2 regions of the Exiguobacterium sp. SH5S4 genome follow, and region 2 is predicted to be linked to the other one. Evidence: riboswitches for the same ligand, from Rfam matches in the RefSeq annotation. Region 2 holds a riboswitch; the other holds the start of a gene.
What was found. A riboswitch is a leader RNA that binds a small molecule or an ion and turns the genes downstream of it on or off. The one in region 2 is predicted to bind S-adenosylmethionine.
Positions count from the first base shown of each region.

Region 1: it holds a riboswitch for S-adenosylmethionine, as region 2 does, so the genes downstream of both, EVJ32_RS14085 (2,3-diketo-5-methylthiopentyl-1-phosphate enolase) here and EVJ32_RS11710 (Na+/H+ antiporter NhaC family protein) in region 2, are expected to answer to the same signal.

Region 1 covers NZ_SJUQ01000031.1:14,052-30,091, forward strand. Annotated here, with positions in the region: gene EVJ32_RS14015 (phosphoribosylanthranilate isomerase) at 1-517, shown strand, start outside; gene trpB (tryptophan synthase subunit beta) at 499-1,683, shown strand; gene trpA (tryptophan synthase subunit alpha) at 1,680-2,447, shown strand; gene EVJ32_RS14030 (potassium/proton antiporter) at 2,485-3,981, opposite strand; gene EVJ32_RS14035 (ATP-grasp domain-containing protein) at 4,136-5,071, shown strand; gene hemQ (hydrogen peroxide-dependent heme synthase) at 5,300-6,073, opposite strand; gene pta (phosphate acetyltransferase) at 6,411-7,400, shown strand; gene EVJ32_RS14050 (DUF2711 family protein) at 7,478-8,197, shown strand; gene EVJ32_RS14055 (rhodanese-like domain-containing protein) at 8,233-8,532, shown strand; gene EVJ32_RS16320 (hypothetical protein) at 8,532-8,696, shown strand; gene folE2 (GTP cyclohydrolase FolE2) at 8,735-9,643, opposite strand; gene EVJ32_RS14065 (TerC family protein) at 9,898-10,728, shown strand; gene EVJ32_RS14070 (cupin domain-containing protein) at 10,771-11,304, opposite strand; gene EVJ32_RS14075 (methylthioribulose 1-phosphate dehydratase) at 11,318-11,935, opposite strand; gene EVJ32_RS14080 (2-hydroxy-3-keto-5-methylthiopentenyl-1-phosphate phosphatase) at 11,932-12,582, opposite strand; gene EVJ32_RS14085 (2,3-diketo-5-methylthiopentyl-1-phosphate enolase) at 12,579-13,733, opposite strand; SAM riboswitch class I at 13,805-13,907, opposite strand; SAM riboswitch class I at 14,113-14,215, shown strand; gene mtnK (S-methyl-5-thioribose kinase) at 14,297-15,451, shown strand; gene mtnA (S-methyl-5-thioribose-1-phosphate isomerase) at 15,448-16,040, shown strand, end outside.
Region 2 covers NZ_SJUQ01000021.1:2,669-19,187, reverse strand. Annotated here, with positions in the region: gene EVJ32_RS11715 (GGDEF domain-containing protein) at 121-1,800, shown strand; SAM riboswitch class I at 1,899-1,994, shown strand; gene EVJ32_RS11710 (Na+/H+ antiporter NhaC family protein) at 2,064-3,347, shown strand; gene EVJ32_RS11705 (TVP38/TMEM64 family protein) at 3,384-4,016, opposite strand; gene trhO (oxygen-dependent tRNA uridine(34) hydroxylase TrhO) at 4,240-5,181, shown strand; gene EVJ32_RS11695 (divergent PAP2 family protein) at 5,299-5,724, shown strand; gene EVJ32_RS11690 (PucR family transcriptional regulator) at 5,828-7,051, shown strand; gene ald (alanine dehydrogenase) at 7,183-8,313, shown strand; gene murB (UDP-N-acetylmuramate dehydrogenase) at 8,386-9,306, opposite strand; gene EVJ32_RS11675 (diacylglycerol/polyprenol kinase family protein) at 9,461-10,111, opposite strand; gene EVJ32_RS11670 (DUF1836 domain-containing protein) at 10,260-10,883, shown strand; gene EVJ32_RS11665 (LURP-one-related family protein) at 10,959-11,438, opposite strand; gene EVJ32_RS11660 (restriction endonuclease) at 11,657-12,142, opposite strand; gene EVJ32_RS11655 (PAS domain-containing sensor histidine kinase) at 12,278-14,452, shown strand; gene EVJ32_RS11650 (SDR family oxidoreductase) at 14,449-15,519, shown strand; gene EVJ32_RS11645 (TrkH family potassium uptake protein) at 15,540-16,519, opposite strand, start outside.

The DNA of each region.
Region 1 (16,040 bases), on a different contig from region 2:
AGCCGGGGCCGATGCGATCGGCTTCGTGTTCGCGAACAGCTCACGCCAAGTCGATGTGACGACGGCGAAACGACTACGGCAGTTGATCCCGAATCACGTCCGTGTCGTCGGAGTGTTTCTCGACCCGACGCTTGATGAGGTCGAGACGGCAATCACTTGTGGATTGACGGATATCCAGCTGCACCGGCGCACGTTGCCGCTTGAGACGTTCCGACAGTTCAATCTGCCGATCATCGAAGCGAGCAGCGAGACGGAGGCGGATATCGTCTTACTCGATGCGCCGACGCCCGGGAGCGGGGAGACGCTCGACTGGTTGCAGTTGGAACGTCCGCAGCGAACGTTCTGGCTCGCCGGCGGTTTGACGGCCGACAACGTGAAACAAGCGATGCACGACGTACGGCCTGACGGGGTCGACGTCTCAAGCGGCGTCGAGACAGATGGAGAGAAAGATATCGATAAAATTCGCACGTTCATCAGACGTGCCAAGGAGGAAACACCATGTACACACAACCAGTGAACGGGAAGTTTGGCCCGTACGGAGGAAAATATATACCGGAAACACTCATGCAGGCCGTTGAAGAACTCGAGGTGGCTTATGAGGAAGCGAAGTTAGATCCTGAATTTCAAGAACGCTTCGACGAGTTGCTCAGCGAATACGTCGGACGGGAGACCCCGCTTTATTATGCGGAGAACATGAGCCGACGCCTCGGGACGAACGTCTACTTGAAACGGGAGGATTTGAACCATACCGGTGCCCATAAGATCAACAACACGATCGGGCAGGCGCTGCTCGCCAAGCGGATGGGGAAACAGAAAATCGTCGCCGAGACCGGTGCCGGACAACACGGTGTGGCGACAGCGACGGTGTGCGCGTTGCTCAATTTAGAATGTACGATTTTCATGGGTGAGGTCGATGTCGAACGGCAAGAGTTGAACGTGTTTCGGATGGAACTGCTCGGGGCGACGGTCATTCCGGTGAAGTCAGGCAGCCGAACGTTGAAAGATGCGGTCAACGAAGCGTTACGCTACTGGGTCAAACACGTTGACGATACGCACTACGTCATGGGCTCTGTCCTTGGACCACACCCATTCCCGACGATGGTGCGTGACTTCCAAAGTGTGATCGGAACAGAGACGCGGCGCCAAATTTTAGACAAGACCGGACGCTTGCCGGATGCCGTCATCGCTTGCGTCGGTGGTGGCAGCAACGCCATGGGGATGTTCTACCCGTTCTTGAATGACGAGGACGTCGCCTTGTACGGTGTCGAGGCAGCAGGAAGCGGCGTCGATACGGACAAGCATGCGGCGACGCTCACCAAAGGGGAAGTCGGCGTGCTCCACGGCTCGCTCATGTACGTGCTGCAAGACGGGGCCGGACAAATCCAAGAAGCGCACTCGATCTCGGCTGGACTCGATTATCCTGGGGTCGGACCAGAGCATAGTTTCTTGAAAGACATCGAGCGTGTCCGTTACGCGGCGGTCACCGATGAGGCGGCGTTAGAGGCATGTATGTCACTCAGTCGACATGAAGGCATCATCCCGGCACTCGAGTCGTCACATGCACTCGCCTATGCCGAGACGCTCGCCGCGACGATGGACGAGGACGATCTGCTCGTCATCTGTCTGTCCGGCCGAGGTGATAAAGATGTGCATACGATTCGAGAAAGGGTGGGACGGAAATGAGCTTAGAGACAGCGATTCGAAATAGAGACGGGGCAGCGTTCGTCCCTTACATCATGGCTGGAGACGGCGGACTCGATCAACTCATTCCGACGATCGAGCGGCTCGAAGCGATGGGCGCGACGGCGATCGAGCTCGGGATCCCGTTCTCAGATCCGGTAGCGGACGGGCCGATCATCGAGGCGGCCGGGATGCGGGCCCTCGCGGCCGGGGTGACACTCTCTAGTGTGTTGGATTGTTTAATAGAAGGAACTGAGCGTTTCTCAGTCCCGATCGTCCTCATGACATACTTGAATCCGGTGTTCCGGTTCGGAATCCAGCCGTTCTTCGACCGTGCGGCCGCATGCGGCGTCAGCGGTGTCATCATCCCCGATTTGCCGTTCGAAGAGAGCCTCGAACTATTCGCGGGGATTGAACGGAACGGGGTCGCGGTCGTCCCGCTCGTCACATTGACGAGTAACAAACAACGAATTGACACGATCTTAAGTCAGGCCGAAGGGTTCGTCTACGCGGTGACGCTCAAAGGGACGACCGGAAAAGTCGACGCGTTCCCGGACGAACTGCTCGCTCATTTACGGTCATTGACAGAACGGTCTCCGGTCCCGGTACTCGCCGGATTCGGTGTCCATCGGGAAGACCAAGTGCAAGCGCTCGGTGAGGTGTGTGACGGGGTCGTCGTCGGCAGTTTCATCGTCGAGGCGCTCCACGCCGGACGTGAGCAAGACGTCGCCGAATTGATCGCATCGGCGCGTCGAGTCAAATCATAAAACAAGGACCGTGCCCTGAGGCACGGTCCTTGTTCGTTCATAGCTCGACGCGTTCAAGCCCGTCTTCGCCGAACTTGCGATCGAGTTGGTCGTGACGATACGTCGAGGCGAGGACGTACAATAAGTCGCCCGGCTCAATTTTCGTCTGTCCGGTCGGCGGGATCAGATAGTCTTTGCGGACGATCGCATTGACGACCGTGTTCGGCGGTAACGTGATGTCGGCGAGCGTGCGTCCAATCATTGATGACGCTTCTGTCGCCACGTACGGAACGAGCTGATGCTGTGACTGTTTACTCGATACGAGCGCGATCGTATACGGCGAGCGGATCTTATCCGGGCCGAGCAGGTTCAGTTTGGCCGCGAGTGGTGTGAGCGTCGTTCCTTGAATCAACGCGCTCGTCACGACGACGAAGAAGACGGCGTTGAAGATGAGTTGGCTGTTGTCGATCCCGGCGATGAGCGGGAACGTCGCTAGTACGATCGGGACCGCTCCTTTTAAGCCGGCCCAGGAGATGAACAGCTTTTCCTTATGCGTGAACGGCATCGCGATCGTCGATAAGTAAACGGCGATCGGACGGGCGACGAACATGAGGAAAAATGAAATCAACAGCCCTTTCCAAATGAGTTCTGGGTCGAACAGTTGTTTCGGATAGACGAGAAGCCCGAGGATGACGAACATGATAATTTGCATGATCCAAGCGAGCGCCTCCGAAAATTGGACGATGGTCACTTCATGGGCGGTGTGGGCATTCCCGACAATCATCGCGGCAAGATAGACGGCGAGCAAGCCGCTGCCAGCGAAGTAGGCGGCCACACCATACGTCATGAACGCCATCGAAATCATGAGGACGGCGTGCAGGCTGCTTGATTCAAGGCGCAAGTGATTGAGCATGAGCCGTGACAGGTTCCCGAGCATGTACCCGGCGAACGCCCCGACAATGATCTGTAGGATGAACATCCAGATGCCGTCCCAAATCGTCGTTTCCGGTTTCAACATGAAGTCGAGAGCGAGGATTGTTAAAAACATCGCCATCGGATCATTCGTGCCGGACTCGGTTTCGAGTGTCGCGCCGACTTTCGGCGAGATATTCTTTCCTTTGAAGGCGGCGAACACGGCGGCGGCATCGGTCGAGCCGATGATGGCACCGAACAGGAAAGATTCAATCCAGTCGAAACCGAATACGAAACGAACGGCCACGGCGACGAGCCCGGCCGTCAATAAGACGCCGATCGTCGCGAGCGAGGCGGACGGGACGAGGACACTCCGAAACGAGGCCCATTTCGTCTGCAGACCACCTTCGAACAAAATAACGATCAGAGCGGAAATCCCGATCATCTGGGCGAGGTTCGAGTCATCGAAGAAAATTAAGCCGGTGATGTCGCTGCCCATGATTATGCCGATGCCCATGAACAAAAGCAGGGCGGGCAGGCCAAAACGGGTCGACACGCGCGTGGCCAAAACTCCTGCGACAAGGAGGAGGCCGAACAAGAGGATTGAAACGTCTGTACTTAAAATAGGTGCGGTCAAACACATCACTTCCCTTTGAAATTGTCACTTTTCATATAGATTATTAAGTTCATTATACCATGAAACCGTTATGAAATAAGAATGAACGTATCATCAATTATGCTAATTGGAATAGTCGGATATCGGTGTGGTACATTAGGAGTATCAAAGGGGGATTCATATGGCTAAAATTCACGTCTTGCATGAAAACAATGAGTGGACGGACCATCTCGTCCAACGGCTCGAGGAGTTATCGCTTCCATATGAACTGTGGCATTTAGATGAAGGAATCATCGATATCGAAGCGACGCCGCCGGATGGTGTGTTCTATAACCGGATGAGTGCCTCGTCACATACGCGCGGGCATCGCTACGCGCCAGAGCTGACGGAAGGGGTACTTGCCTGGCTCGAGGCGAACGGACGGACCGTCTTCAACGGGACACGGGCGATTCGCCTCGAAGTGAGCAAGGTCAACCAGTATACGGCGCTTCGTCAAGAAGGGATCCGTGTGCCGAGGACGATCGCTGCCGTCGGAAAAAAACAAATCATCGAGGCGGCCGAGAAGCTTGGCATGAGCCCGTTCATCACGAAGCATAACCGGGCTGGTAAAGGGCTTGGCGTGCAGCTGTTCCATTCGATTGAGGCGTTGAAAGGGTATGTGTACGGACCGGCGTTCGAGGACTCGGTCGATGGCATCACGCTCATCCAACAATATATCGAAGCGCCGAAACCGTTCATCACGCGCTGTGAATTTATCGGCGGAAAGTTCCTCTACGCGGTACGGGTCGACACGTCGGAAGGGTTCGAACTATGCCCGGCGGATGCGTGCTCGATTGAAGACCAATTCTGCCCGGTCGGCGAGACGCCGCCGGCCAAATTTGAAATCGTCGACGGGTTTGCCGATCCGATCATCGATCAACTAGAAGCGTTCTTGGTAAAAAATAATATCGCAGTCGCGGGGATCGAGATTATCGAAGACCGTGACGGTAACGTCTATGCGTACGACGTCAACACGAATACGAACTATAACTCGGACGCGGAAGCGAAGGCAGGTCAATACGGCATGCTAGAACTCGCGACGTTCCTTGGCGACGCGCTTCACGCGAAGACAAAATAAGGGTCAGGCTTTCGCCTGACCCTTTCGCTGTGTATGTTGTAATTGTTGTTCAAATCGAATTTGGACTAGCTCTGCTGTCGGGGCCATTCGTTCAATGAACGAATCTAAACGTTTTGCAGTGTCTCGATCTGATTCCTTGAACACGCGCATCGTTGTTCACCTCATTGATCATTGTTGTAAGTGCCTCTACAACGATGTTTCCCGAGGGAGTCGATGCGTAAACCTCAATCAACCGAGGAATGTGCCGAGTTCTTCTTTTGGAAGGATGTTTCCGACGTAGAAGTCACCAAACTCGCCATATTTGGCGCTGACTTCATCGAAACGCATCTCGTAAACAATCTTCTTAAATTGGAGCGAGTCTTCCGCGAAGAGCGTGACGCCCCATTCCCAGCCGTCAAATCCGGTCGATCCGCCGATGAACTGCTGGATCTTGCCGGCATAGCTGCGGCCGATCATGCTGTGGCGGTACATGAGGTCTTTCCGCTCGTCCATCGACAGCGTATACCAGTTATCCTCGTCACGGCGCGCTTTGCTCATCGGGTAGAAGCAGATGTGGGCCGTTTTTGGCAACGTTGGGTACAAGCGCGAGCGGATGTGCGGGTTCTCGTACGGATCCCCGTCACCAGAGCCACGGTACATGCCGAGCTCGATGACCGAGACGTAAGAGTACGATGGGATCATAAAGTCGTACAGTTTCGTCTTACGAAGGGCGAGTTCGACTTGCTCGAGCTCTTTGAACGTCGGACGAAGGACCATGAGGACGACGTCCGCTTTTTGACCGAGGATTGAATAGAAGGCGTGACTGCCTTCTCCGCGTGTTTCGACGTCTTCAAGCGAGGCGAGGAAGGCGACGAACTCCTCAATCATTTCTTGACGCGCCGCCTTGTCGACTGCTTTTAGACGTGTCCAATCGATCGAGCGGAAATCATGGAGCGTATACCAACCGTCTAATGTGGCGGCTGCGTGCTGTGTTTCGGTTGTCGGTGCTGGACGTTCTGACATGAAAAAACTCCTTTCAAGACTTGGCTTCGCTGTTTATTTTACCACAGACACTTTACAGCCTGGCAAATTTGGCGCTGTCTGTGAGGCTAATCACAATCGAGACGAGGAAAGGGGGAAAGCGGACGCAGAAATGTAAACGGCTTCACAGCAACCTGTATCAGTCATAAATACATAACTGTTCTATTCATATAATGACTGATTTCAAGCGATTTATGACGATATGGGCAGAATAGTTTATTTTAAAAAAAGGACTGTGTATAATAAAACACGCATACGGACAAATGTGTCCTAAAGAGAAAACATAGATATCTTCCAATCGAAAAGGAGTTCACTTACCATGAAATTATTTGACACGTTGAAGCAAAAAGTCAGCCCGATTCGTCCGACCATCGTCTTAGCAGAAGGCGTCGATGAGCGCGTCCTTGGAGCTGCAGTCCGTTTAAAAAATGACGGCATGGTCAACCCGATCGTCGTCGGTCCGAAAGCGGACATCGATGCAGTCGCAGCGAAACACGGCTTTGATATCTCGAACTTGACGCAGTATGACCCAGCGACATACGAAGATATCGACACGCTCGTCGAATCGTTCGTCGAGCGCCGTAAAGGCAAAGCGACGGCTGAACAAGCTCGTGAATTGTTGTCGTCAGATGTGAACTACTTCGGTACGATGCTCGTCCACACGGGCAAAGCGGAAGGTCTTGTCTCGGGTGCGATGCATGCGACGGCCGATACGGTCCGTCCGGCACTTCAAATCATCAAGATGCAAGAAGGCATCAAAAAGACATCAGGTGTGTTCATCATGGTACGTGACGATGAGCAATACGTCTTCTCGGACTGTGCGATCAACATCGCACCGGACGCGGCCGACCTTGCCGAGAACGCCTACTTGTCAGCGTTGACGGCGAAGACGTTCGGCATCGAGCCGCAAGTCGCGCTCCTCAGCTTCTCGACGAAAGGTTCGGCGAAGTCGCCTGAAACCGAGAAAGTCATCGAAGCGACGCGTCTCGCCAAAGAGAAAGCGCCACACCTTCCAATCGATGGTGAGCTTCAGTTCGACGCAGCGTTCGTCCCGAGCGTGGCAGCGAAGAAAGCACCGGGCTCTGAAGTTGCCGGTAACGCCAACGTGTTCGTCTTCCCGAGCCTCGAAGCCGGGAACATTGGCTACAAGATGGTTCAACGTTTCGGTGGATACGAAGCGATCGGACCGATCTTGCAAGGTCTCAACAAGCCAGTCAACGACTTGTCGCGTGGCTGTAATGAAGAAGACGTCTATAAATTGACGCTCATCACAGCGGCACAAGCGATTGACGAGCGCAACGAAGCGTAAGTCAGAAGCATCTTCCCACAGCGGAGGATGCTTTTTTTGATGCATAGTTGTAAACTATTGGAAAAGGAGGCGGTCACATGGAGGAGATTGAGGGAGCCATCACTTTACCGGAAGGACATCGCTACGCCATGTTCGGCGGTGGAGATGATTTTCCGATTAAAACTTACTATGAGGGCGTGTTTGAAGAAGTGTTCGTCGCGTACCATCCGTTTCTCGGACCGATAGAAGATCCTACCGCAATTGACCGATATGTCGAGCTGAACAAAAACGAAGTGGAACAGCATTTTCGTGCCGTCGCATGGGAAGATATGCGCCGCCAACTGGGTTTTGAAGACGTCAAACGTATCGATCACGCACTCCGAACGATGATTGGGGCGTTGAAACCGCATGCCGAAGATAAAGAAGGCGCAAATCGAATCATCGAATTTTGCGAGCGCGAGAATTTACTCCCACCTGGCGAAGGCGAGCTGTCTGATTTCTTAAAGAATCGGGTATTAAGGGCGCTTCTGGAGACGGGAGAAGAATGGATATGGAGCGGCGACGAATTTTGTACGGAGCGCCATCTTATCAACATTCGAGAAGTTCTTGCAGCCGATACATGGGACATGAATCATCGCACGTTTTTCGGCTATCAGCATGATTGGCTCATCGTACCGCCATGGGATAGCCACTTCACTTTATTTTGCGGCAGTCAGTCTTGGGTAAGTGACATGGTCGAACGTTGTGGTCTGAAAGGTTTCTACTGCGATGACGAGACGACCATCAATTGGAGTTTGTCCGACACGAAACTGAGGTAAACTAGTAGGGGATAACAATTTAAGGGGGAAACAGCATGCAAAGCATCCATGCAACCGAATTACGTGAAAAGCTTGAGAACGGGGAGTCGCTCCACATCATCGACGTACGCGAACAAGACGAGTACGACGCGGGCCATATCCCGAACGTGCCGCTCTATCCGCTGTCTGAATTCCCGGGCGTGACCGAGAAGCTCGCGCAAGACAACGTCTATCACGTCATCTGCCGCTCGGGCGGACGCAGCCAGACGGCGTGCGACTATTTGGAATCGGAAGGGTTCAAAGTCGTCAACGTCGAGGGCGGCATGCTCGCTTGGGACGGTGACGTCGAAGCGTGATGCTCGACAATCCGTGGGTCGTCATTCCGCTCTTGATCGTCCTCTATTTGACGGTATACGCGTTCGTGAAGCGTCTCGACTGGAACAGATGGCGCACCATCTGGGCGGTGTGGATCGTCCTGATTGTCCTTTTGTTGACGATCCGCCTCATACAAAGTGTATAAAAAAACGAGTGAAGCCAAGTATCTGGCTTCACTCGTTTTTAGTTGTCACGTTTATCGAACGTGATTGACGCGATGGCGTCGTGCTGGTGGATCGACTCTTCGTTTCGGCATTCGACGAAGAAGTTGACGACTTGTTTCATCTCGTACAAGTCGGCTGCAATCAAGCGGACCATATCTTCGACGAAACGCGGGTTTTCGTAAGCGATTTCTGTAGCCCGTTTCTCATCCGGACGTTTTAAGACCGGGTGAAGTGGTGCCGATGCGTTCGACTCCGCCGCATCGAGCAATGCGAGTCTCCAGTCGAAGCCGTCGAGCGACGCTTCGTCAAGACCGGCTTCGATTGTGATGTAGCCGCGCTGGTTATGGGCGCTGTATTCGCTGATCTCTTTTGAACATGGGCATAGCGTCGTCACGTTGATGACGAGACCGACCGTCACGCTCGCCATACCTGTCTCGAGGTTGTATGTCACGTTGTGCATGACGTCAGCGTTCATAAGACCGCTGAGGCCCGTCGCCGGTGCTTTCCGGCTGAAGAACCATGGGTAGCGGACCGTCAATTGACCTTCCGTTTGTTCCATACGCTCGGCGAGTTCTTGGGCGAACTCGATGAGCGAGCGGTTTGATAACGTCCAGCCTTGCGTATGGTACGCGTCGAGCTGTTCCGTCAAGCGTGACATGTTGATGCCTTTACGATCTTGGACGAGTGATGTCGTTAATTCAAACGTTGCGACCGTCGCTTGGATGCCGTCTGGCGTTTCGATGTTGACGGGATGTTTGACGTTCGAGATCCCGACGCTGTCGAGTGCGAACAAGAAGTTCTTAGGTGTATTTTGAAGATCGACCATTTTATCTTTTTCTGTCGGTTTCGTACCTTTGACCGGCGGGACCGAGCCGAATAGTTTATGTCGTTCTGCTTTAGTAGGTAAAGCGACATGGCTTGTAGACATAATCGGATTCTCCTTTTTTAAGAGGGCAAATGACCGCCACTCGTTCTTGTTAGGATTTTATCACGAAATGGATACAAACTGGGTATCATTTTGCTTCGCGAACATGCTTTGAACCTGTTCTGCGGAAAAAACTTCAGACATTGAACGAAAGAAGATTGATTTAATTTACGCACAGAAATAAAATGTTCCTGTGAACTTAAAAATAGATCACTGTTAAATATGAAAGAACACACAAAAAAAGGGGATGTTTTTAAATGGATTGGCAGTTAATCCTGCAGTACGCCTGGATCATCGTCGTACTCGTCGGTCTTGAAGGGCTACTATCTGCAGACAACGCGCTCGTGTTGGCCGTCATGGTCAAGCACTTGCCGCGGACAGAACAGAAGAAAGCGCTATTCTACGGTTTATTAGGAGCGTTCGTCTTCCGCTTCATCGCATTATTCTTAATCTCGTTCTTAATCAACGTCTGGCAAGTCCAAGCACTCGGTGCCCTTTACTTGATCGGGATGAGCGCGCGACATCTATATATGACGTACAAGGCGCGCAAGATGGATCCAAGACAAGACCTCGCCGCTGAGGCGAAAGAAGAGACGGCAATTACCGAGAAGCCGGTCACGAAAAAAGAGTTTTGGTGGACGGTCGTAAAAGTCGAGTTCGCCGACATCGCTTTCGCGGTCGACTCGATCTTGGCAGCGGTCGCACTCGCAGTCAGCTTGCCGCCGCTCGGTCTTGGAGAGATCGGTGGAATCGACTCAGGTCAATTCTTCGTCGTCTTGACGGGTGGACTCATCGGGGTCATCTTGATGCGATTCGCGGCCCGCGTCTTCGTGAAGCTGCTGCATCAACGTCCGACACTTGAGACGGCCGCCTTCCTCATCGTCGGCTGGGTCGGTGTGAAGTTGACGGTACTCGTCCTCGAACACCCTGGCTTCAAGGAACTGATTGCCGGTACACCGTTCGCGTTCATGGGTCTTCCAGACGGTTTTGTCCACTCGTTAGGTTGGACACTGTTCTTCTGGTCGGTCATGGTCGGGATTGCTGTTTGGGGTTGGTTCTCTTCCAAACCGACAGCGGTCAAGCATTAAAAAAATCCTGTCTTTCGCGTATGCGGAAGGCAGGATTTTTTGTTAGGCAGTCACGTCTTGCTTCTCGTAGATCGGCACCCAGCCTTCTGTCGTCACGAAGATGCGGACGGCGACGACTTGGCGGTCGTCTTGGAGCGTGAAGTAGTGGCGCGTGTTCACCGGGACCGAAATCAAATCGCCGGGATTGAGTTCGATGTTGAAGTAGCCACGTTCGGCGTCGTCGATGGCGAAGATGCCGTGCCCGCTGACGATGAAGCGGACCTCGTCGTCCGTATGATGGTGTTCCTTTTGGAAGTTGACGAGCAGTTCGTCCAAGTTCGGTGTCGCGTCAGACAGCGAGATGACGTCGGCCGTTTGATAGCCGCGGCGCTCCGACACGTCTTGAATCTCGTCACGGAACGTTGCGAGGATGGCTTGCTTGTCGTCGTCCGTCAGTTCGTAGTTTTCTTGAAGCGCGACCGGAAGTTTAGCGATGTCCCACTGCTCATACAGAATACCGCGCGATTCTAAAAATACGTTCACTTCAGATTGGTCGACGAGACGTTCTTCGGTTTGTTGGAAATAGACAGTTGCCATAGATAGTTCCTCCTTATGAATGGACGCCTAAGGCGCGTAGTTTTAACGTGTAGCTGAACAAAAATTCGTATGCTTCTAAATAACGTTTCGCCGCAGCCGGCGTCTCGCCCCAGACCGTGATGCCGTGATTACGGATGAGGACGGCACCGGCGCTTGAATGGACGTGAGGCGCGAAGGCGGCCGCGAGCGTCGGGATGTCGGCATGATTGTCGATGATCGGGACCCGGACGACCGCGTCCTCTTCCCAATACCCGAGTGCCTTGATGATCTCTTGCCCCGTGAAGACGACCTCACCGTTCACGGCATGGAGCTCGGAGATGACGTTGTTGTCGACCGTGTGCACATGGAGTGAACACGTCGCCGCAGTCTTGTTGAACACCTCGACGTGTAGCAACGTCTCAGCGGACGGTTTGCCAGTTTGTTCGCCAAGTAACCTGCCGGCCGCGTCGACGAGGACGAAATCGTCCGCGGTCCGTTTTCGTTTATCGCGTCCGCTCGCCGTGACGAGGAAGGTCAGCGGGTCGTCGGAGACACGAATCGCCAAATTGCCACTCGTTCCGGGGAACCAGTCGCGCGCGGCGAGTTCGTCTTTAATGTCGGCGAGTTCAAGCCAACGTGCGGTCACGCTCATACGTGCACCTCCTTCATGTGATGGGTGATGTCGTCGAACGTCTCGAACGGGGCGTAGGCGATGCCTTCTGCTTCACAGAGCGTGATGAGTTGCCCACGGGCGTAGACGAAATCGGCCCGTTTGGCGATCTCGAAGTCGGTCACCGAGTCACCGATGACGATCAAGCGATCAACGGGATCGACGATCGTCCGGGCGATTGTCGGTTTGCAGCAACCACAATCATTCGTGCAATGCGCGTCACAGGCGTAGGGCCAGTCGACGCGTACCGTCTCGCCCGAGAAGTCGGCGACGTTACAGTAGATGTGGTCCGGCGCGACGTGGTCTTGCAAGATCGGGTACACGAAAAAGTCCATGCCGCCGCTGACGACGTCGAACTTCCAAACTTGTTGCCGGACTTCTGCCAAAAACGTCGAGAAACCTTGGCGCAAGGTGATGCGGTCCAGCAAGTAGTCACGGTACGCCGAAGCGTCAGCGCTCGGCAACAGCTGGAACATCTGTCCGACCCCGGAGCGGATCGAGATGTCTTGAGCGAGCACGTCGTCTTTGAGCGCGTGCCATTCGGGCGGTGCGAACGCCCGCATCAAAGCGATGATGTTGTCCTCGGCCGTGATCGTCCCGTCGAAGTCACACAAGATGTGAATCGTCATTGTTTTGACCACGCCTTTAGCGCGGCCTCGAGCTCGTTCGTCTGGCTCGCCACGCCCACTACTTGCTCAATCGCTTGTCGGAACGCCCGGGCCCCGGCAGCCGCGCCGTCTGGGTGACCGTGGATGCCGCCGCCGGCGTTGATGACGACGTCTGTGCCGAAATCACGGATGATGTCCGGGACGAGCCCCGGATGGATGCCGGCCGACGGGACCGGTAGAATCGGCTTCGCCCAGTGCGGCCGAGCACTGCTATCCCGAATCGCGAACGCCTCATCGGACGGTGTCGCGAGTGAACCGTATGGGGACGGGAACAGCGTCAAGTCGGCCCCCGCGAGGCGGAACAATTTCCCGAGCAAGAGCGAGTGGCTGATCGAGCCGGTCAAGGCGCCGGCGAACGCCGGATGCGCCAAAATCGGGACGTTAATTGTTGGATCGCTCGCGAGTTCGCGGAGTGTGTCGAGCCCGTATGTATAGACGTTGAACAACAGTGCCGTCGCGCCCGCCTCGATCAAGCGGAGCGCTTGGTCACGTAGCCCGAACACCGGACCGCTGAGCGTGATGGCATAGAGCGAACGTTTCCCGGTCGTTTCGAACTGTTCTTGGATGACGGCCGCCCCGATTTTAGCTCGTTCAAGCGACGGAGTGAGCGGATTATCGTATAGGATTTCATCATCTTTGACGATGTCGATGCCGCCGGCGAGCTGGTCTCGAAGTTGCTGTTCTAAGAAGCGTAAATCACGGCCGATGATCCCTTTAAAGATGCTCATGACGAGCGGGCGATCATGGACGTCGAGCAACTCACGAACGCCTTGAACACCGAACTTTGCTCCGGGGAATTCAGACGCAAGCGTTTCGGGTAACGTCAAGTCGATCAAGCGTACCGAGTCATCGAGCGATAATTTCCCGAACGTCGTCGTCAAGATGGATGAGAAGTCGGGCGTGACGTTATGGAGCGGATAACGGATTGTGAAGCGACTCGTCGTTTCCGTGTGCGTCGTTGAGACGACCTCGCCCCGATACGCCTTTAATTGTTCTTGCTCTAGGTGGGGCAGTTCCGTCCATGTGCCGACGGTCAGTTCAAGGGCGATTTTCTCGGCGACAGTCGCGACGCGGTTCGTCCGGCTGATTTCATATGTGGCAGTAATACTCATGTTCGTTCCTCCTTCCGGTCAAACAAAAAATGACCCCATGCCGAGGCAAGAGGTCATCATAAAAAAATGAACTCTTATCTCTCAGCTTACGCTGCAAGAATTAGCACCGTGCCCAATCGGGTCGGTTGCTGCGACATCATCGGGCTTGTCCCCTCCGTCTGCTCTTGATAAGAATGTATTTTGAAGTTGTGAAATTTAATTGAATTTTGTCACACAATATCCGGTTCGTCAATTCCTTTTTTTGAGAAAAAATAGTTGAATTCATTGTTTCTATATATGCCCGGGAAAAGACAACACCGGGTCCGAAAATTGACGTTGACAACTTGGTGCTCGAGTAAGTAACATTCATCACAACAAGTTCACACAATCGAATATGACACTCTTATCGCGAGTTGGCAGAGGGAATTGGCCCGATGACGCCGCAGCAACCGACCAGTAGGCACGGTGCTACATCCACCAGACATACGTCTGACAGATGAGAGGAACAACCGTTACGGCTGTGCCTCTTTCTCGCGGAGAAAGGGGCTTTTTTTGTGGGGAATATACCGAAAGGGGAAACAGACATGGCTTATCAACCATTTACAGAACAGACAGTCGTCGAGCACGTCAGAACGTTAGGGTTACTCGAAGATGGGGGCATCGCGCATTGCGAGGAGATCGGGGACGGCAACTTGAACCTCGTCTTCCGCATCCGTCAAGGCGAAACGAGCCTCATCGTCAAGCAGGCGCTACCGTATGCGAAAGTCGTCGGAGAGAGTTGGCCGCTCACACTTGAACGGGCGTGGATCGAGCAGCTCGCGTTGCGCGAATTCGCTAGCGTCGTCCCGCGTTTCGTCCCGGTCGTTCTCGGCAGTGACCGGACGCTCGCCTACACGATTTTAGAGGACTTGTCCGACTTTGATATCGTCCGGACGGGCTATTTGGAAGGGAAAACGTATCCTGAACTCGCCCGTCACATCGGTGAGTTTTTAGGACAGACGTTGTTTGAGACGTCAGACTATACGGCCGGCCCGATTGAGAAGAAGCGGAAAGAACGGGATTACTACAACCCGGAACTGTGCGACATCACTGAAAAACTGATCTTCACCGATCCGTACAAAGATGCCGAATCGAACAACATCGAAACCGCGCTCCGTCAGGACGTCGAAGCGCTTTGGCGTGACCAGAAATTGAAAGTGGAGGTCACGAAACTGAAAGTCGGTTTCGTCACGAAACACGACGCGCTCTTGCACGGAGACTTACATACAGGCAGTATCTTCGCGACGCAACAAGAGACGAAAGTCATCGATCCGGAGTTCGCTTTTTACGGACCGTTCGGCTTTGACATCGGGCAAATCGTCGCCCATTTGACGCTATCGACGTTCCATGACCCACTCAAACGGTTCGAACGGTTCACGGACGTATTGACGGTATGGGAGACGTTTGAGAAGACGTTCCGGACGAAGTTTGAGACGGCGGTCGAACCGTTCAACACGGACGGATTCGTCGATGAGCTACTTCAAACCATCTTTAGCGACACGATCGGCTATGCCGGATGCGAACTGATTCGCCGCGCCATCGGCCTCGCCGGAGTCGCTGACCTCGAGACGTTACCGGAAACGGTCCGGCTCGAGCGGAAACGGGAAGCGCTCACGCTCGGCACGACGCTCATTAAACAGCGCCACGATATCCGTTCGATCGATGATTTAGTGACGCTGTTAGCGGGGGTACGCGTATGACAGTCCAAAACATTCGCTTCGACCCGAACCGGGACGAGCTCGTCATTTTAGACCAAACGTTACTGCCCCATGAAGAGCGGTACGTGACGATCGCGACGCTCGAACAGGCGGAGCACGCCATCGAGACGTTACAAGTCCGAGGCGCGCCGGCCATCGCCTATTTCGGCGCATTCGTGCTCGCGAAAGAAGCGGTCCGCCTCCAGGATGACCCGGACTTCACACGCCGGCTCGACCTCGTCGGCCGTCGATTGATCGCGACCCGTCCGACGGCGGTCAATCTGCAAAACGTGATCGAGTCGCTTCTCGGATTCAACGTCGGAGACGACTTTGAAAGAATCGCGACTGACATCAAACATCGGGCCATCGCGCTGTTCGAGCGAGACGTCGACACGTATCGGGCCATCGGGGAGCATGCGCTCACGGTGCTGCCGGCAGGGGGGAACGTCTTGACGATCTGTAACGCCGGGGCGATCGCGACGTCGCGTTACGGGACTGCGCTCGCGCCGTTTTACGTCGGGAAAGAGCGAGGTATCGCGTTTAACGTCTTCGCTTGTGAGACGCGGCCGCTCCTCCAAGGGGCACGCCTGAC
Region 2 (16,519 bases):
ATTTGATGTAGACTCAATGCTAGAATTCAGCCATTATGATGAATAGGCAGGACTTGGGCGCAACCGTGCCGAATCTCCTACCATACATATGAGAAGACTTTTCCCACACAGGAGGGAACTATGAATCATTTTCGCAAAATGTCCGTCCTCGGTTGGAGCATTTGGAGTTTGATCGTTTTACTGACCATCACCTTGTTTACAACCGGTGTCCTTGATGTTCCGGCGATCGAGCCGCTTCCGTTCATCTTGATTGCGCTGCTCGTCATCATTTTCCAAATGGACTCGATTGAACGGAAAGGCGTCTATTTCACGTTTTCAGAAAGCATCGTCCTCATCATCTTTTTATTCTTTGATTTTGAGACGGCGCTCCTCGTCAACCAAATCGGACTCCTCGTCTTTCAGTTCGCCAACTTAAAACCGCGCGTCGCGCTCCGCCGCTTCCGGTTCACTTATCCTTGGAACGCGATCACGTCATTTTTAGAAATCGCCATCCCGGCAAGTGTTTACTTGGCACTCGGCGGTGAGACCGGTCTTGGCTTCTATTCGCAGGATTCGTTCGTTCCGCTCATCGGTCTGATCAGCGCCATCATTTTGAACACGGTCGTTCAAAAGTATCAAGTCGGCTGGTGGTTCCGCGTCGATATCCCGGTCCGTGATTTTCTGAATATCGCTTTTTACACGTACATCGTCAGTTTCGTCTTCATCCTTGCCGCGTCGTTCTTCCGTGAGACGAACTTGCTCGTCGTCAGTAGCATCGCGGCCGCCCTCACGTTCTTTATTAAGCGGTTGATGATCCAAAAAGGGCGCCAAGACGCGTTCAAGTCATTGATCGAACAGTACGATGAAGCGAAAGAGGCCGTCTCCCTGTCTCAAAGCGAGGCCCAGGCGATTGAAGTGTTCTTGAGTCAATGTGAGCGCCTCAACCAATATGATAAAGGGTTTGTCGAGTTCGTCCTGTTCGACCGAACGCTCTATTTCGATTTGTTGACGCGACAGCCGATCGACCGTCCGATCGTCTTCGACTTGATTGAAGCGCGCCATCCACACGCCAAGTCTGTCGATTATGAGATGCGCTTCGAATGGGACGCAGCGTTGTCAGAAGCGTTTCATGACGATTACCACAGCTTCATCTCGGTCCAGTCAGAAGAGATTGACGGGATCCGCACACGCATCGTCATGATCGGTGAACACGTCTATGGCTATCCGCCCATCATTCAAAACGAGATGATGAAACTGTTGAAGTCGTTCAACCGAACAATCAGCCGTTGCCACGAACGCGACCGCCTATACACGGAAAGCCGCACCGATAGCTTGACGCTGCTCGCCAACGCGCGCGCGTTCTACGAGTATGGGATTCAACAAATCTCGGACGGCTCGATGTACCCGATCTCAGTCGCGATGCTCGACATCGACTTCTTTAAAAAAATCAATGACACGCACGGTCACCAAGTCGGAGACAGCGTGCTCCAAGAGTTCGGACGGCGAATTCGGCAAGTGCTCCGGACCGATGACTTTGCGGCCCGTTACGGGGGCGAGGAGTTCATCTTGCTGCTCAATCATTGCGACGTCGACCAAGCCGTCGATATCGCCGAACGGATTCGACAGAAGATTGAAGATAAGCCGTTCCGTGTCGATGGGGTCGATATTCCCGTGACCGCCTCGATCGGCGTCGATACGATTCAAGCGTTCGGCGACAAACGGCTTGATGATACGATTCGTAACGCTGACCGGGCCCTTTACGTCGGCGGCAAGTACGCCGGTCGTAACCGCGTCGCCCATTATAATTTTTTGACGACATGACTTCCCCCCGCGTCCATTGGCGCAGGGGGATTTCTGTTGACAACCCGATTTGAAACAGGTACGTTAGAAAACGTGTCTAACAACTACATCATGACGACTTTTTATCAAGAGAGACGGAGGGACTGGCCCTTAGATGTCTCGGCAGCGGGTAACCCGTGCCAAATCCAGCGAGCGTTCTGCTCGAAAGATGAAAAGGGTGTCTCTTACAGAGAGCCTTTTTCGGAAGGCTCTCTTTTTCTATTCTATGAAATGAGGTGAATCGATTGGAACAACCAACAGCTAACAAATGGGCGCTCTTGCCCTTGCTCGTCTTCCTCGTCTTCTTTATCGGGGCAGGTATTTATTATGGTGACTTTTACAAGTTCCCGGTGCTGATCGCGGCGTTGATCGCTTTAATTGTCGCCGCGATGATGACGAAAGGAAGCGTCACACAGACCGTCGAACGTATCGCCCAAGGCGCCGGTAATCCAGGTATCTTGATCATGATATTCATCTTCCTGCTCGCTGGCGCGTTCTCGAACGTCGCCGGTGCAATCGGTGCGATTGACGCGACGGTCAATGCGGCGTTGACGTTCCTGCCGCCGTCACTCTTACTGAGCGGATTGTTCGTCATCGCTGCCTTCATCTCGATGGCGATGGGCACATCGACCGGTACGATTGCCGCGCTCGCCCCGATCGCGCTCGGCATCCATCAAGAGAGCGGGGTCAATATCGCGATCGCGGCCGCGGCCGTTGTCGGCGGGGCCATGTTCGGAGACAACTTGTCATTCATCTCAGATACGACAATCGCCGCCGTCCGGACACAGCGGACGAACATGCGTGACAAGTTCCGGACCAACTTTTGGATCGTGCTCCCGGCCGCAATCATCACGACCGTCCTGTTAGCCGTTCTCTCAAGTGGAGAATCGACGATTGAAGTGGCCGCGTTCGAATGGTACAAATTGATTCCGTATCTCGCCGTCATCGTCCTCGCCTTGACCGGACTGAACGTCATCCTCGTTTTGCTCGGCGGCATCGCGCTCGCTGGCATCATCGGACTGATTGACGGAAGCTTGGCCGTCACGTCTTACGTCACGGCGATGGCCGACGGTATGATGGGCATGGCCGAGATCTCGCTCTTGACGTTATTCATGGGCGGACTCGTCGGGCTCATCTCGCATAACGGTGGACTCACCTATTTACGAGACGCACTCACGTCACGGATTCAGCGCCGGGCTGGTGCGGAATGGAGCATCGCCGGGCTCGTCAGTGCGACGAACGTCGCGACGGCGAACAATACGATCTCGATTCTCGTAGCAGGCCCGCTTGCCGCGAATATCGCCGATACGTATGACATCGAACGGAAAAAGTCAGCGAGCGTACTCGACATCTTCTCGTGCGGGGTACAAGGACTTCTGCCTTACGGGGCGCAGCTCCTCATCGCCGCCGAGTTGACGAACACGGCGTCCCCCGCCCTCGTCCCGTATATGTTCTATCCGTTCCTCCTGTTCATTTGCGGAGGCTTGGCGATCGTCTTCAACTTCCCACGTTTCAAAAAAACCAACTAAGCAAAAATCCTCGAAGGCGGCCGCCTTCGAGGATTTTTATGTTCTTGCTTCACGTTTACGTTTGAGCTCTTCGTTCCGTTTTTTGAAAGCGCGCCGTTTGAGAAGTTCTTCGAGACCGCGACTGATCGCCCACAATACGAGCAAGAGCAGGCCGAGCATCGATAAGCGGAACGGGCTTTGGATGAACTCTTGCCACTGATCACCGATGACCGAGAAGATGATGACGACGAGCAGTTTCCCGAATCCGGCCGCCAATACGAACGTTCGGAGCGGCATTTGAATCAAGGCGAGTAAGTACGTGATCAAACTGACCGGGATGAACGGCAACGAATATAAGAATCCGAGCGAGATTGGACTCATATGGTTGATGCGATCGAGCCAATAGACACCCTGTTTATGTTTTTCGAGCCAACGCGTCATCGGTTTGCGGAACACGTATCGGACGGCGGCGAACACGAGGAGCGTCCCTGCCAAACTGCCGATCCATGACAAGAGAACACCAAGCCAGAAGCCATACGTGGCAGCGTTCGCCGAGATGATCAAGACGAGCGGGAGAAACGGGAAAATCGCTTCTAGGAACGGGGCTCCGAGTCCAGCCCAAGGACCTCCCGGCAGTCCTTGGAGCCATTCGATGATGTTCAATATATATTGTTGTAGTGATGTGAGCATCTCAGTTTCCACCTTCGGCTTTCGTTACTACCTTTTACCCGAATTCGTTCAAGAGGACGCATCCCCCTGCCCTCCTCAAAAAAAAATAAAAAGTATTTGCGAAATTTCACTGTGATATCTATCATATAATAATGGACTTGTGGTTGCAGGCAAGTTCATTCGTCGAACGACACAACCCAACGTTCGTTTTCCTGCAAAAAACTGAACACAGGGGAGCAATAACATGGAAACAAAACCAATGCGGGTCTTACTGTACTATAAGTACGTCAACATCGAGGACCCAGAAACACTGACACAACAACACCTCAAGTATTGTAAGGACCTCGGGATCAAAGGACGTATCTTGATTTCTTCCGAAGGAATCAACGGGACGTGCTCGGGCACTTGGGAACAAACCGAACAGTACATGAACGACTTGAAAGCCGATCCATACTTCAGCGACATCGAGTTCAAAATCGATGAAGTCGAAGAGCATGCTTTCAAGAAAATCTTTGTCCGTCACAAACAAGAGCTCGTGACGTGGCGCTTTGATGGCGAGTTCGACGTGCCTAAACAACACGGTGCGTATCTCGAACCGGAAGAATGGAAAGAGATGATGAATCGCGATGATGTCGTCATCCTCGACGTTCGTAACAACTACGAGTACGATCTTGGTCACTTCAAAAATGCGATCAAAATCGACGTAGAGGCTTCTCGTTACATGCCAGACTGGCTCGAGGAGAACAAAGACCTCTACGAAGGGAAAACACTTCTCACGTACTGTACCGGAGGCGTCCGTTGCGAGAAATTTACCGCATATATGCGTGACCAAGGTCACGACAACATCTTCCACTTAAAAGGCGGCGTCGCCATGTACGGCAAGGACGAAGCGACGCAAGGTGAAAACTGGGACGGCGAGCTTTACGTCTTTGACGAGCGCATCAACGTCCCGGTCAACACGGTCAATCCGTCAGTCGTTTCAGCGTGTATGCACTGCGGAACGAAGACGACCCGTTACGTTAATTGTGCCAACCCGGAGTGCAATAAACAACACTTCTGTTGTGAAGAGTGTGAGCCGAAACAGATGCGTTCATGCTCGAAAGAGTGTCAGGAGCATCCACGCAACCGCTTTATCATCGAGAACATCGCGGAAAAACTTCAAGAGACTGAAGGCGTCGTCGGGTAACAAAAATCGACCGAATAGCGTCGCGGGCATTTGCCCGCGACGCTATTTTTGACAGAAACTTTACGTCTAGCGCGGCATGGAATCGGGTATAGTGTAGATACTATTGTCAGACAGGAAGTGACTGAATTGCTCTTTAACGAACCGTTACTCGCCGCAATACTGGCCTGGTTTATCGCACAGGCGGCCAAACTTGTGACCGAACTCATTCGAACACGTGACTTTGAACTTGAAATTATGTTCGCCTCAGGCGGAATGCCAAGTTCCCATACCTCGACCGTCGTCGCGCTCGCGACCGCGATTGGCCGGGCTGAAGGCCTCGACTCGAGCATGTTCGCCCTCGCGCTCACGTTTGCGACGATCGTCATGTACGACGCGACCGGCGTCCGTCAAGCCGTCGGTTTCCAAGCCCGTCTATTGAACGACTATTTTAAAGGGATCAAGCACGACACACCGATCTTGAACGAACTCGTCGGCCATACACCGTACCAAGTCATCGTCGGCGCATTGCTCGGCCTCGTCGTCGGACTATTTTTCCCCATGTAAACGATACACACGTTCAGGCATGTCGTTCCCCTCTCAAAAACTGTCCATCTTTTTGTGAACTTTCACAACAGAGACGGTATAGTGATAGAGAGGAGGAATCGACATGCCTTTTTTACAGAAATCATATGAATCGCTCGACACACTCGCCGAAGCGATCGGGCAAGCGATCCGCGCACCGATCACGATCGAAAATCGCCACCATCAGCTACTCGCCTATAGCACGCATCCCGACTCGACCGACCCGGCCCGGATCGCGACCATCATCGGCCGCCGTGTCCCGGAAGCCGTCATCGAAGATTTGTGGGAAAGCGGTATCCTGCAAGAGCTGATCGACCGAGACGAGCCTGTCGTCATCCCGGCCCGGATGGCCATCGGTCTCAGCGAGCGCGCCGCCGTCGTCATCAAGCAGCAAGAAGACGTGCTCGGCTACATTTGGAGCCTGGCCCAGACGACCCCGTTCTCCGAGCAGGAACTCACCGTCTTGAAGGACGGGGCAAATATCGCCAAGAAACTGCTCATGACGATCGCCATGCACGAACGTCGCATCGATGCCGAACTCGAGCGTTTCTTTTTAGAAGTGCTCGCTTCGCCATACCTCGCTCCCGCACATCGGGAACGCTTGAACGAACTTGCCCCAATCGCCGTCGCGAATCGCCTGACGATCATCGACTGCTTGCAGCCGATCACTCCGCAATTCGCTGAGCGGTTATTTTATGCGCTTGCGACACAAGAAGCGATCGAGGTCGTCCTTCACGCCATCGACGGCCAACAGCTGCTCGTCTGGCACTATATGAAGTCCGAGCTATCTGAAGAAGAGGCCGCCCTCCTCCAGTGGGCCGACCGCTTCGAGACCCAGCTTCAAGACAAGTTCACTGACGCCGAACCTCGCCTCGGGATTAGCCGTCGTTTCTTCGAGAGCGATACGCTCTATGCCGCGACCGAGGAAGCGAGACGGGTCACATCGCTACGCCGGAAGTTCCCGTTCGAGCTCGCTAGTGCCCGGGCGTTCGAGCAGATCGGCATCTATCAACTCGTCCCCGATTTGTCCCGACGGATCGGCCTGCGCCTCGAGACGCACCCGACGATCGAACGGTTGCAGGCGTATGACCAAGTCCACCACACCGAACTCGTGACGACGCTTGAATGGTATTTCTATTTTGACGGGAACGTCAAACGAGTCGCCGCCCACCTCCATATCCATCCGAACACGGTCTTGTATCGGATTCGACGGATCGAAGAACTGACGAGCATCACCCAAGTCTCGCTCCCGGAACGGGCTGCTATTTATTTAGCGATCAAGGCCGGACAATATCGTCAAGACGACTGACCCCCACTTTGTGAAAAATCACAAAGTGGGGGTTGCCGTTTTTAGAATCCATGCTAAAGACAGCGATTTCACTTGGGTCTATACTAGAGGTGTGAACAGATTGTGTCAGCAGATAGAAAGGGGAACTACACATGAAAATCGGGGTATTGAAAGAGATTAAAAATAACGAAAACCGCGTCGCGTTGACGCCGATGGGTGCATCCGTCTTGACGGAACTCGGACACGAGGTGCTCGTCGAGACGGGGGCCGGTATCGGGAGCGGCTTCACGAATATGGAGTACATCGACGCTGGGGCAAGCATCGTCGATTCAGCACAGGACGTTTGGGGAGACGTTGAACTCGCCTTGAAAGTAAAAGAACCACAGCCGTCAGAGTATCAATATTTCCGTCCAGACCTCACGCTCTTCACGTATTTACATTTAGCGGCCGAACCTGAACTCACGAAAGCGCTCGTCAATTCAGGCATGACCGCCATCGCCTACGAGACGGTCGAAGTCGACCGTACGCTTCCGCTGCTCACACCGATGAGCGAAGTCGCAGGACGGATGGCTGCTCAAATCGGGGCGCAAATTTTAGAAAAACCGCATGGCGGCAAAGGGATCCTCTTGTCAGGTCTTCCCGGGGTGCCTCGTGCGAACGTCACCGTCATCGGGGGCGGTGTCGTCGGAATGAACGCGGCCCGCATCGCCATCGGTCTCGGAGCCAACGTGACCATCATGGACATCAGTCCGGCTCGTCTCCGCCAAATCGACGACCAGTTCGGGAACACGATCAACACGCTCATCTCGAACCGCTATAATATCGCGAAGCAAGTCGCCGAGAGCGACCTCGTCATCGGTGCCGTCCTCATCCCGGGCGCGAAAGCACCTAAACTCGTCACGAAAGAGATGGTGCAACAAATGTCACCGGGGTCAGTCATCGTTGATGTCGCCATCGACCAAGGCGGGATCTGTGAGACGATCGATCATATTACGACGCATGACGCGCCGACGTACGAACGCTACGGTGTGCAGCACTATGCCGTCGCCAACATGCCAGGGGCGGTCCCGCGCACGTCGACGCTCGGTTTGACGAACGCGACGATGCCTTATATCGTCGAGTGCGCTCAAAAAGGAATCTTCCCGGCGCTTCGCGAAAATGCAGCGCTCCTCAAAGGGTTGAACGTCATCGACGGTACGGTCACATACGAAGCCGTCGCCCGTGACCTCGGCTACACGTTCGTACCAGCCTCTGAAGCCGTCACGAAGCAGCTCCACGCGTAATCGAACACATCCGAAATATGCGGACAGAAAGACGCCCGAACGGAAAATCCCGTTCGGGCGTCTTGCGTATGTTTATGCGTTTTCGACGGCGATGTCTTCACCGATGATTTTCACTTCAGGTTCAAGTTCGATCTCAAACTTCTGTTTGACCGTCGCTTGGACGTGACGAATGAGCGAGATGTATTCAGTCGCTGTCGCCTGATTGATATTGACGATGAAGCCCGCGTGCTTGAGTGATACTTCCGCCCCGCCGATGCGCTTGCCTTGCAGTCCGCAATCTTGAATCAGTTTACCGGCAAAGTAACCGGGCGGGCGCTTGAACACACTGCCGCATGACGGATATTCAAGTGGTTGTTTCGATTCACGCTTATGCGTCAAATCGTCCATTACGTCTTTGATCGCTTCATAACCGAGCGGATCGAGTTCGAACGTCGCCTCTAAGACGATCAAGCCTTCTTTCGAAACTCGGCTCGTTCGATAATCGAGGTCAAGCTCATCTTTCGAGAGCGTGAGCAGTTCGCCGTCTGGCGTCAAAACGACCGCACTCGCGATTACGTCTTTCGTCTCGCCGCCGTAGGCACCCGCGTTCATGTAAACAGCGCCTCCGACCGTTCCCGGAATACCGCATGCGAACTCCAGTCCAGACAGCTCTTCAGTGAGCGCCTGGCGCGACACGTCGATGATGGCCGCTCCTGCTTGGGCGATGATCCGGTTGCCGTCACGGCGAACCGTGTTCAATTCGTTCAAATTCAAGACGATGCCACGCAGGCCGCCGTCTCGAACGATCAAGTTGGACCCGAAACCGAGAATCATGAATGGTACGTTCTCGCGATGGGCGAGCTCGAGGACGGCTTGAACTTCTTCATACGTGTGTGGAGCTACGAAATAATCCGCTTTCCCTCCCAATTTTGTATATGTGTGTGCTGACAGCGGCTCGTCTTGCTTGAAGCGCTCGGCCGGGATGATTGTGAGTAGTTGGTCTAAAAAGCTCATGCGTTGCCTCAATCCTTTACGGTCTATTTTATTAGTGCCGCAAGCGAAAAAGTTCGCCTCGGACACGTTGCTGAATGGTTTCAGTACGAAACACAGTATACAAATGTTTACCGAGAGTGACAAGCAACGTTTTCTTTACAATCTAGCAAATAGTTTACAACAATAATGATGTCGCGACGGCGACGACAATCGGGATTGTGAAATTATCCCAGTCTCGATACGAAATCGCTTCTGTCAGCGTCGCTATGATGGAAATGATAAACCCATAAGTTACCACTTGCCACATCGGAATACCTTTCCACAAAAACAATAAAAAGAGTACCACGTACGAACTTAAGAACATGGCCATGCTGCCTTGGAACGATCGCTTTTGCCCATACAGGTCATAGATCACCGTCCCATATTTTCGTCCAATGAGGGCTGCTAAGCCGTCTCCCCATGCCAATACGAGCGAACCCGCTAAAAAGGCGAGCGGTTCCGTCTCGAAAAAGAAGAACAAGATGACGAGGAGTGCGATCGGATAATAGACGGTCCCGAGCGATTTCCGCTCGGTCTGATGGACCGGAGACGGGCTCTTATATAGAAGCCACGCGTTTGCGAACGTAAAGAACACGAGCGGTATGGCAGCGATGTACCATGTGTCCATCAACCAGACGGCGAGCAATGACCAATGCCCGACTGCAATATGTACACTCTTTCGAATTGTCTCATCCGTCCAGCCGAGGCGCTTGCCAATCTGTTCGAGACCGACAAGAAACACCAGGACAATGACGATGGACAGAATAGAACTGACCCATTCATTCATCGTGGGACCACCTTTATGTGCGATTTTTATACGTACTCATTATACCTTAATCAAGCCAGAACCTAGCTTCCTTTTCAAACATTTGGTAGAATGAGGTCAAATGACTGTATAGCCTGCGAACGAAGTCGGCTATAGAAAGGATGCCTGTATGCGCGACGCAAATTCGATTCAAACGTTGGCTGATTGCCTTCACTATATGCGGGTTGGTGACGTCGATCGGGCCATCTCACTTTTTCCTGAAGAAGTGCGTGAGCATTTCCCGAAAGAGCTTCGTAAAATCCATTTGTTTCATATTGAAAAGAACGGATTGTCGATCAATCAAATCGTGGCTTTGGCCAACACACTGACCGGAGAGCATTTGTCCGCGACGACGATTCAAAACTGGACGAAACGCGAAGTTCGTAAAATCATCGGTGTCCCCCGGGTCGGTAAAAAATATTCGCTACAACAGGCTGCGATCATTTATTTGCTCGACGACTTGAAGCATCTGTTTTCGCTCGAAGAGACGAGCTCGCTGCTCGCACTCATCTTCAACAATCCCGACCGCGACGAGGACGACCTCATCTCCCCGATCGACTTCTACCGCTTGTACGCGGAGTATGCCAAGTCGACGAGCCCGATCGAGATGTTAGATACTCGTGCGAAGCGTTCGATTGAGAAGATGGGACACACCCATCCGAACATCATGCACGTTCTGAAGCTATGCTTGTACGCGCACCGCGTGACGACACTCGAGATCGAGGCCAAACACTATTTAAGCCGCTTCATTTGAGCCAATCAAATGAAGCTTTTTTTGTGGAACGCAAAAAAAAACACCAGTCGCAGTGACTGGTGTTCGTCATATTGGTTAGACTGACATGGCGACCGGCATCCGTGATTTGACCGTCAACGTCTTCAAAACTGACAACAACTCGAACATCGAGAGCTGATCCGCCTCTTTCGTCAAACAGAAAGAATCGTCATCTTGTTTGCGAAGTTCCGCCACAAGTTTCCCAGCTTTATCGCGAACACTGAACTTGTAGCGTTCGACGTCGTATTGAATCGTGTAGAGACCGCGTTCATAGACGTTGTATTCACACTTTTTCCCGAATAACGAGAACTTGTCTTTTAATTGACCAATCGCTTGCCCGTCATGGTTCATGACGACCCACTTTTGACAGTTCGGGATGTACTTCCCGTGAGCGATTTGTCGACCGGACAAGTTGTGCACTTGGACATTGCCCTCCGCGTTGCGGTGAACAGATCCGATTGCATCATTTGTTTCGTCATAAATGGTCGCCTCGCCTTGCGTAAAGACACAACCTTTTACATAAATTAATTTGCGCACCGCTTTTTCCTCCTACTACGTTCCAACCTCGATTTTTGTGTTTGTTCGGTTGGTCATTCTGTGAAACCCCAATTTAGTTTCTAGTAGTCGTGTTTCTCTGTTCAACTACTACATATTTCATATGACGAAGATGATTATTGCACCGTTTGAGGAAAAAGACAACCCCTTTTTCTTCGACACAATCCGCCAGTCTGTCAAAGCTGTGAACAGGCGCCATTTTAGCACTTAAATCCAGCCTGTTTAAGCAGCTGTTCGAGCTCCGTTCTTGCAATCAGACGAACTTGATTTGGTTCGGCGAGTTCGTATGCACTATCCGTATAGGACGAGTTCGTGACGACCCATCCTTCGTTCGCCCCGTAGTATGGAACGGACGCGGCTACTTGCTGGACCGCTTCGAGTCCGACAACTTTTTCATAGCGTTTTGCTTGGACCGCGATCGACCAGCCGTCCGACGTTTCAAGGAGCAAATCCGCCCCGAAATCACGTGACGCTGGCGTGACCGTCACGGTGTACCCGAGCGCTGTGAATACTTCTTCTAAAAACAGCTCAAACTCACGGCCGTCCATTCGATCAATCCGATCAATCGTCGACAGGCGCATCCGCCAGATGAGCCAAGCAATCCCGAGAGCGAGCACCGTGACGACGCTCCACATCGGTGCTTCGAACCACCATAATCCGGTGGCAATCAATAGGCTAAGCGCCATTCCTTTCACGTCAATCGTCCTCCCTATCGTTTCTTTTATTTACTTTACCGAATCAATGCAGGAAAACAAAGGGGCATCTGTCGAATGTATTCCAAATGTACCCGTTTGATATAAAGAAGGAGGGATCAAACGTTAATGGAGAAAAGGATGTATCTCCAAAACGAACTGCTGCACGCTTTACCTTACGGCGTCGCGTTGATTACGAAGGACGGTACGATCGTTCAGGCGAATCGTCCGTTCATGGAGCAGTTTCCTGAAGACTTACAGACGAAAACGAATATTTTCCACATGGTCAACCAATCACCCCTCACCATGGAATTGTCGCGTCGGATGGAGCAAGGACTTCCTTGGATATACGAGATGCCGACGATTCGCGTCCATGCGATCCCATATGAACATATATACGTTCTCTCCATCGAGCCGCTCCCGCTCGACACGCGGGTCACGGTCCAACATAACGCCTTTGAGGCGATGATGCATACCGAGCTCGACATGGCGATGATCATGACAGATGCCAATCTGCTCATCAATCGCTTCAATAAAGGAGCGACCGAGCTGTTCGGCTATAAACCTCACGAAGTGCTCTATGAGATGACACCGTTCGCCTTGTTCGAGTCGCGAGAACTGAGTGAGAAGCGGACGCATTATCAAGACGAGACGGAGCGCTTGTTGTCGTTCGAACAGATGCTGCGCGTCGCACTCGATCGTGGAGACCGAGAATGGAAGTTTCAGCGTAAAGACCGCACCCATTTCGTCGGCAAACTGTTCATGCAGCCAGTCTATGAACACAATCAAATCATCGGCTTCTTTTTCTTCGTCTTTGATGTCAGTCCTGAAATCGCGCTCAAAGGTGAACTGCTCCATAAAGAGCAGCGCTACCGCATGTTTGCTGAGTCCGTGATTGAAGCTGTCCTGTTTCACGAAGGGGGAACGATTCTTGACGCGAACAAGGCAGCCGAAACGATTTTCCGTATCCCGGCCGAGGACATGGTCGGACGCCAAACGATTGAATTTATCGCGGAAGGCTACCGGGCCGATGTCCTCAGACGGATCCGTAATCACATTCAAACCCCGTACGAAGTCATCGGACGGCGCGAGGACGGTACCTTTTTAGAGATGGAAGTCTATCCGAAAGAAGTGACGTTCCAAGGCCAGACGCTCCGCGTCGCCGTCATGCGCGATATTAGTGACCGTAAAAAAGTCGAGCGCATGCTTGAACGAGAGAAAAATGCGATTGCTCGTCAGCGCGACATCATCCAATCGATTCTGCAAGCATCGAACGAGGCGTTCGTCTTGACCGAATCGAACGGTAGTGTCCTGTTCATGAACGTACATGCCCGGCGCTTACTCGACCTGCCCGGCATCGCTCCGAACAAGATACAGGAACGCATCCCGCTCCTGACGACATTCCGGGGCCGTGACCGCACTGAAATGTTAAAAAAAATCGACCTCTTGCTCGACGGGTCGGCTCGTGAAGTGTCGCTCCGTTTTTCGATTCCGCAACCGAACGATCGCGACGAACAGTATTATGAGATGTACGGAACCGGAATGGACACAAAACGGCAGATTGGGATGGATAGTGGCTTTTTGTTCGTCTTCCGCAACCGGACCGAAGAAGAGCGGATGGACCAAATCAAAAACGAGTTGGTCAGCACCGTCTCACACGAGTTGAGAACACCATTATCTTCTCTATCTGGATACATCGAATTGATGCTGACACGTGACTTGTCGAAGGACAAGCGCGAGCGCTATTTAAAGACGATGGCAAAAGAAGCGAAGCGGTTGACGGACTTGTTGAACGACTTCCTTGATATTCAGCGCATGGAAGATGGCAATCAAGAGTATAAACAAGACCGCTTCGTCCTGAACGAGCTCGTCCGTGAAGTCGTCGAACGCTTCCGCGAGACGACTGACCACTCGATTCATTTCGATGATGCCGACGAGTTGCTCGTTCTCATCGCCGACAAAGACCGGATCGAGCAAGTCATCATCAACTTGCTTTCAAACGCCATCAAGTACTCACCTCACAGTCATGAGATTGAAGTTCGCGTCCGGAAAGAGCACAAGCAAGCCCACGTGTCCGTCCAAGATTTTGGGATTGGGATTCCCGAGCACGCGTTCGAAGAACTGTTCAAAAAATTCTACCGTGTCGACAACTCAGATACGCGTCAAATCGGAGGCACCGGCCTCGGGTTGTCAATCTGTAAGGAGATCATCGAGTCGCACGGCGGCAGCATCGAAGTCGAGTCGAGCGTAGGCGTTGGCTCGACGTTCACGTTCACGTTAGATGTAGCGGAGGAGACGCCATGAACCATTATGCCTTTACCGGTTTCCCAGGATTTTTAGCAGGAAAGCTGATTACCCATCTCGCGACATTGCCGGATCAGATCGGCACGATCTATGCGCTCCATTTACCGGCACAACGACCAGAAGCGCTCGCTTTGAAACAAGAACTGTTAGCCACGACTTCGCTTCAAGACGAGCAGTTAGTGCTTGTTGAAGCCGATATCACACTCCCGGAAGTCATTCTCGACCCGATCATGCGGTCGGTCATCGAACGGGAAGTGAATTATATCTTCCACTTAGCGGCCGCTTATGACTTGAGCATCCCGTATGACGTCGGCTACCGAGTCAACTTGCTCGGGACGAAGCATATGACGGCGTTCGCCAAACGGGCAAAACAGTTAAAGCGATATGTCTATTTTAGTACCGCCTACGTCTCCGGACGCCGCCAAGGGACCGTCTATGAGAACGAGCTATGGCATCGGGTCCAGTTTAAAAACCATTACGAGGCTACGAAGTATGAAGCGGAAGCCATCGTCTCCCGTGAACTCGGCTCGATACCCGCGACGATCATCCGTCCCGGTATCGTCATCGGCCATAGCAAGACCGGAGAGACGAAAAAATTCGATGGCGTCTACTTCGTGTTGAAGTTGATGGACCAGTTGCGTCAAGCAGCGCCGCTCCCGTATATCGGACGGCAAAACATCGAAGTGAACCTCGTGCCGTATGACTACGTGGTCGAAGCGACTGCTTATCTCGCCCACGCCCCAGTCGGTCTAAAGCGCACGTTCCATTTGACCGACCCGTTCCCGCACGGGGCTCGGGAAGTGTACCGTATGATCCATGAAGCGATGTTTGGTCGCTCGCCTCGCGGAACGATTCCCCATTTCGCCGCAGAAACCGGATTTTCCGCTTTGCAGCTATCGGAACGATATGGGGTTCCAAAAGAACTGCTCGCCTATTTTAAGCATCAAGTCCATTTCGACACGACGCAGACGCTCCGAGCGTTAAACGGGACCGGCATCGTTTGCCCGGACTTACAAGACTACTTGCCTGACATCGTCGCCTACTACAACACACACAAAAAGCCCTGACCAGGGCTTTTTGTGTGTCCTCATCCAATTAACAGCTTCTCTTTCGGGTAACGGATCTTCCGGTCCATCTGTCGTGCGACCGTGAACAGAATGGTCAGCGAGCCGACACGGCCGAGGAGCATCATGAACATGATGAACCCTTTCCCGGTGTCATTCAATTCAGCCGTGATGCCGAGCGAGAGACCGACCGTTCCGAAGGCAGACACGGTCTCGAACAAGAGAGCGGTCGCCGGAATATGATCATTCGTCAAAATCGTGAGTGCCGTGATCAACAAAATAAAGAAGAAACTCGAGATGGCGACGACGTATGCTTTCTTGATTTGAAACGCATCAATCGTCCGCTCGAGAATGACCGTTTCTTTTTTACCGGCGATGAACGCCCACATGTCCGCTAAAATGACAGCGACGGTCGTCACTTTGATCCCAGAACCCGTTGATGCCGCCCCGGCCCCGATATACATCAAGATGAGGATTAATCCGATTGATACCGGCGCCATCATCGAGATGTCCACCGTATTGAATCCAGCCGTCCGTGTCGTCACCGCTTGAAAGAATGTGACGTTTAGCGCCTCGCCAATCGGACGGCCGTACAAGCCGCCTTCCACTGATACCCACTCGAACAGCATGAGTCCGAACCAGGCGATCCCGTTGATGACACCAAGCGAAGCAATCATGATTTTCGAATGTAGGGCGAGCCGCTTCCATCGTTTCACCTCGGTCGCGTCGGCAATCGTCGTGAATCCGAGACCACCGATCATCAAGAGCATCGAAATCGTGACGACGATGGCCGTATTTTGCTCGAACTGCATCAAGCTGTCGGGCCATAACGCAAAACCTGCGTTATTAAACGCCGAGACGGCATGGAAAAAGCCATAATACAGTGCTTCGCCGAACCGGTAATCACCCGTGCTGTAAAGTTCGACCGTCAAAAATAACATCCCGATGAATTGGACGATGATGGTCGTGAAGACGATGTTGCGGACGAGGCGGACCGTTCCAC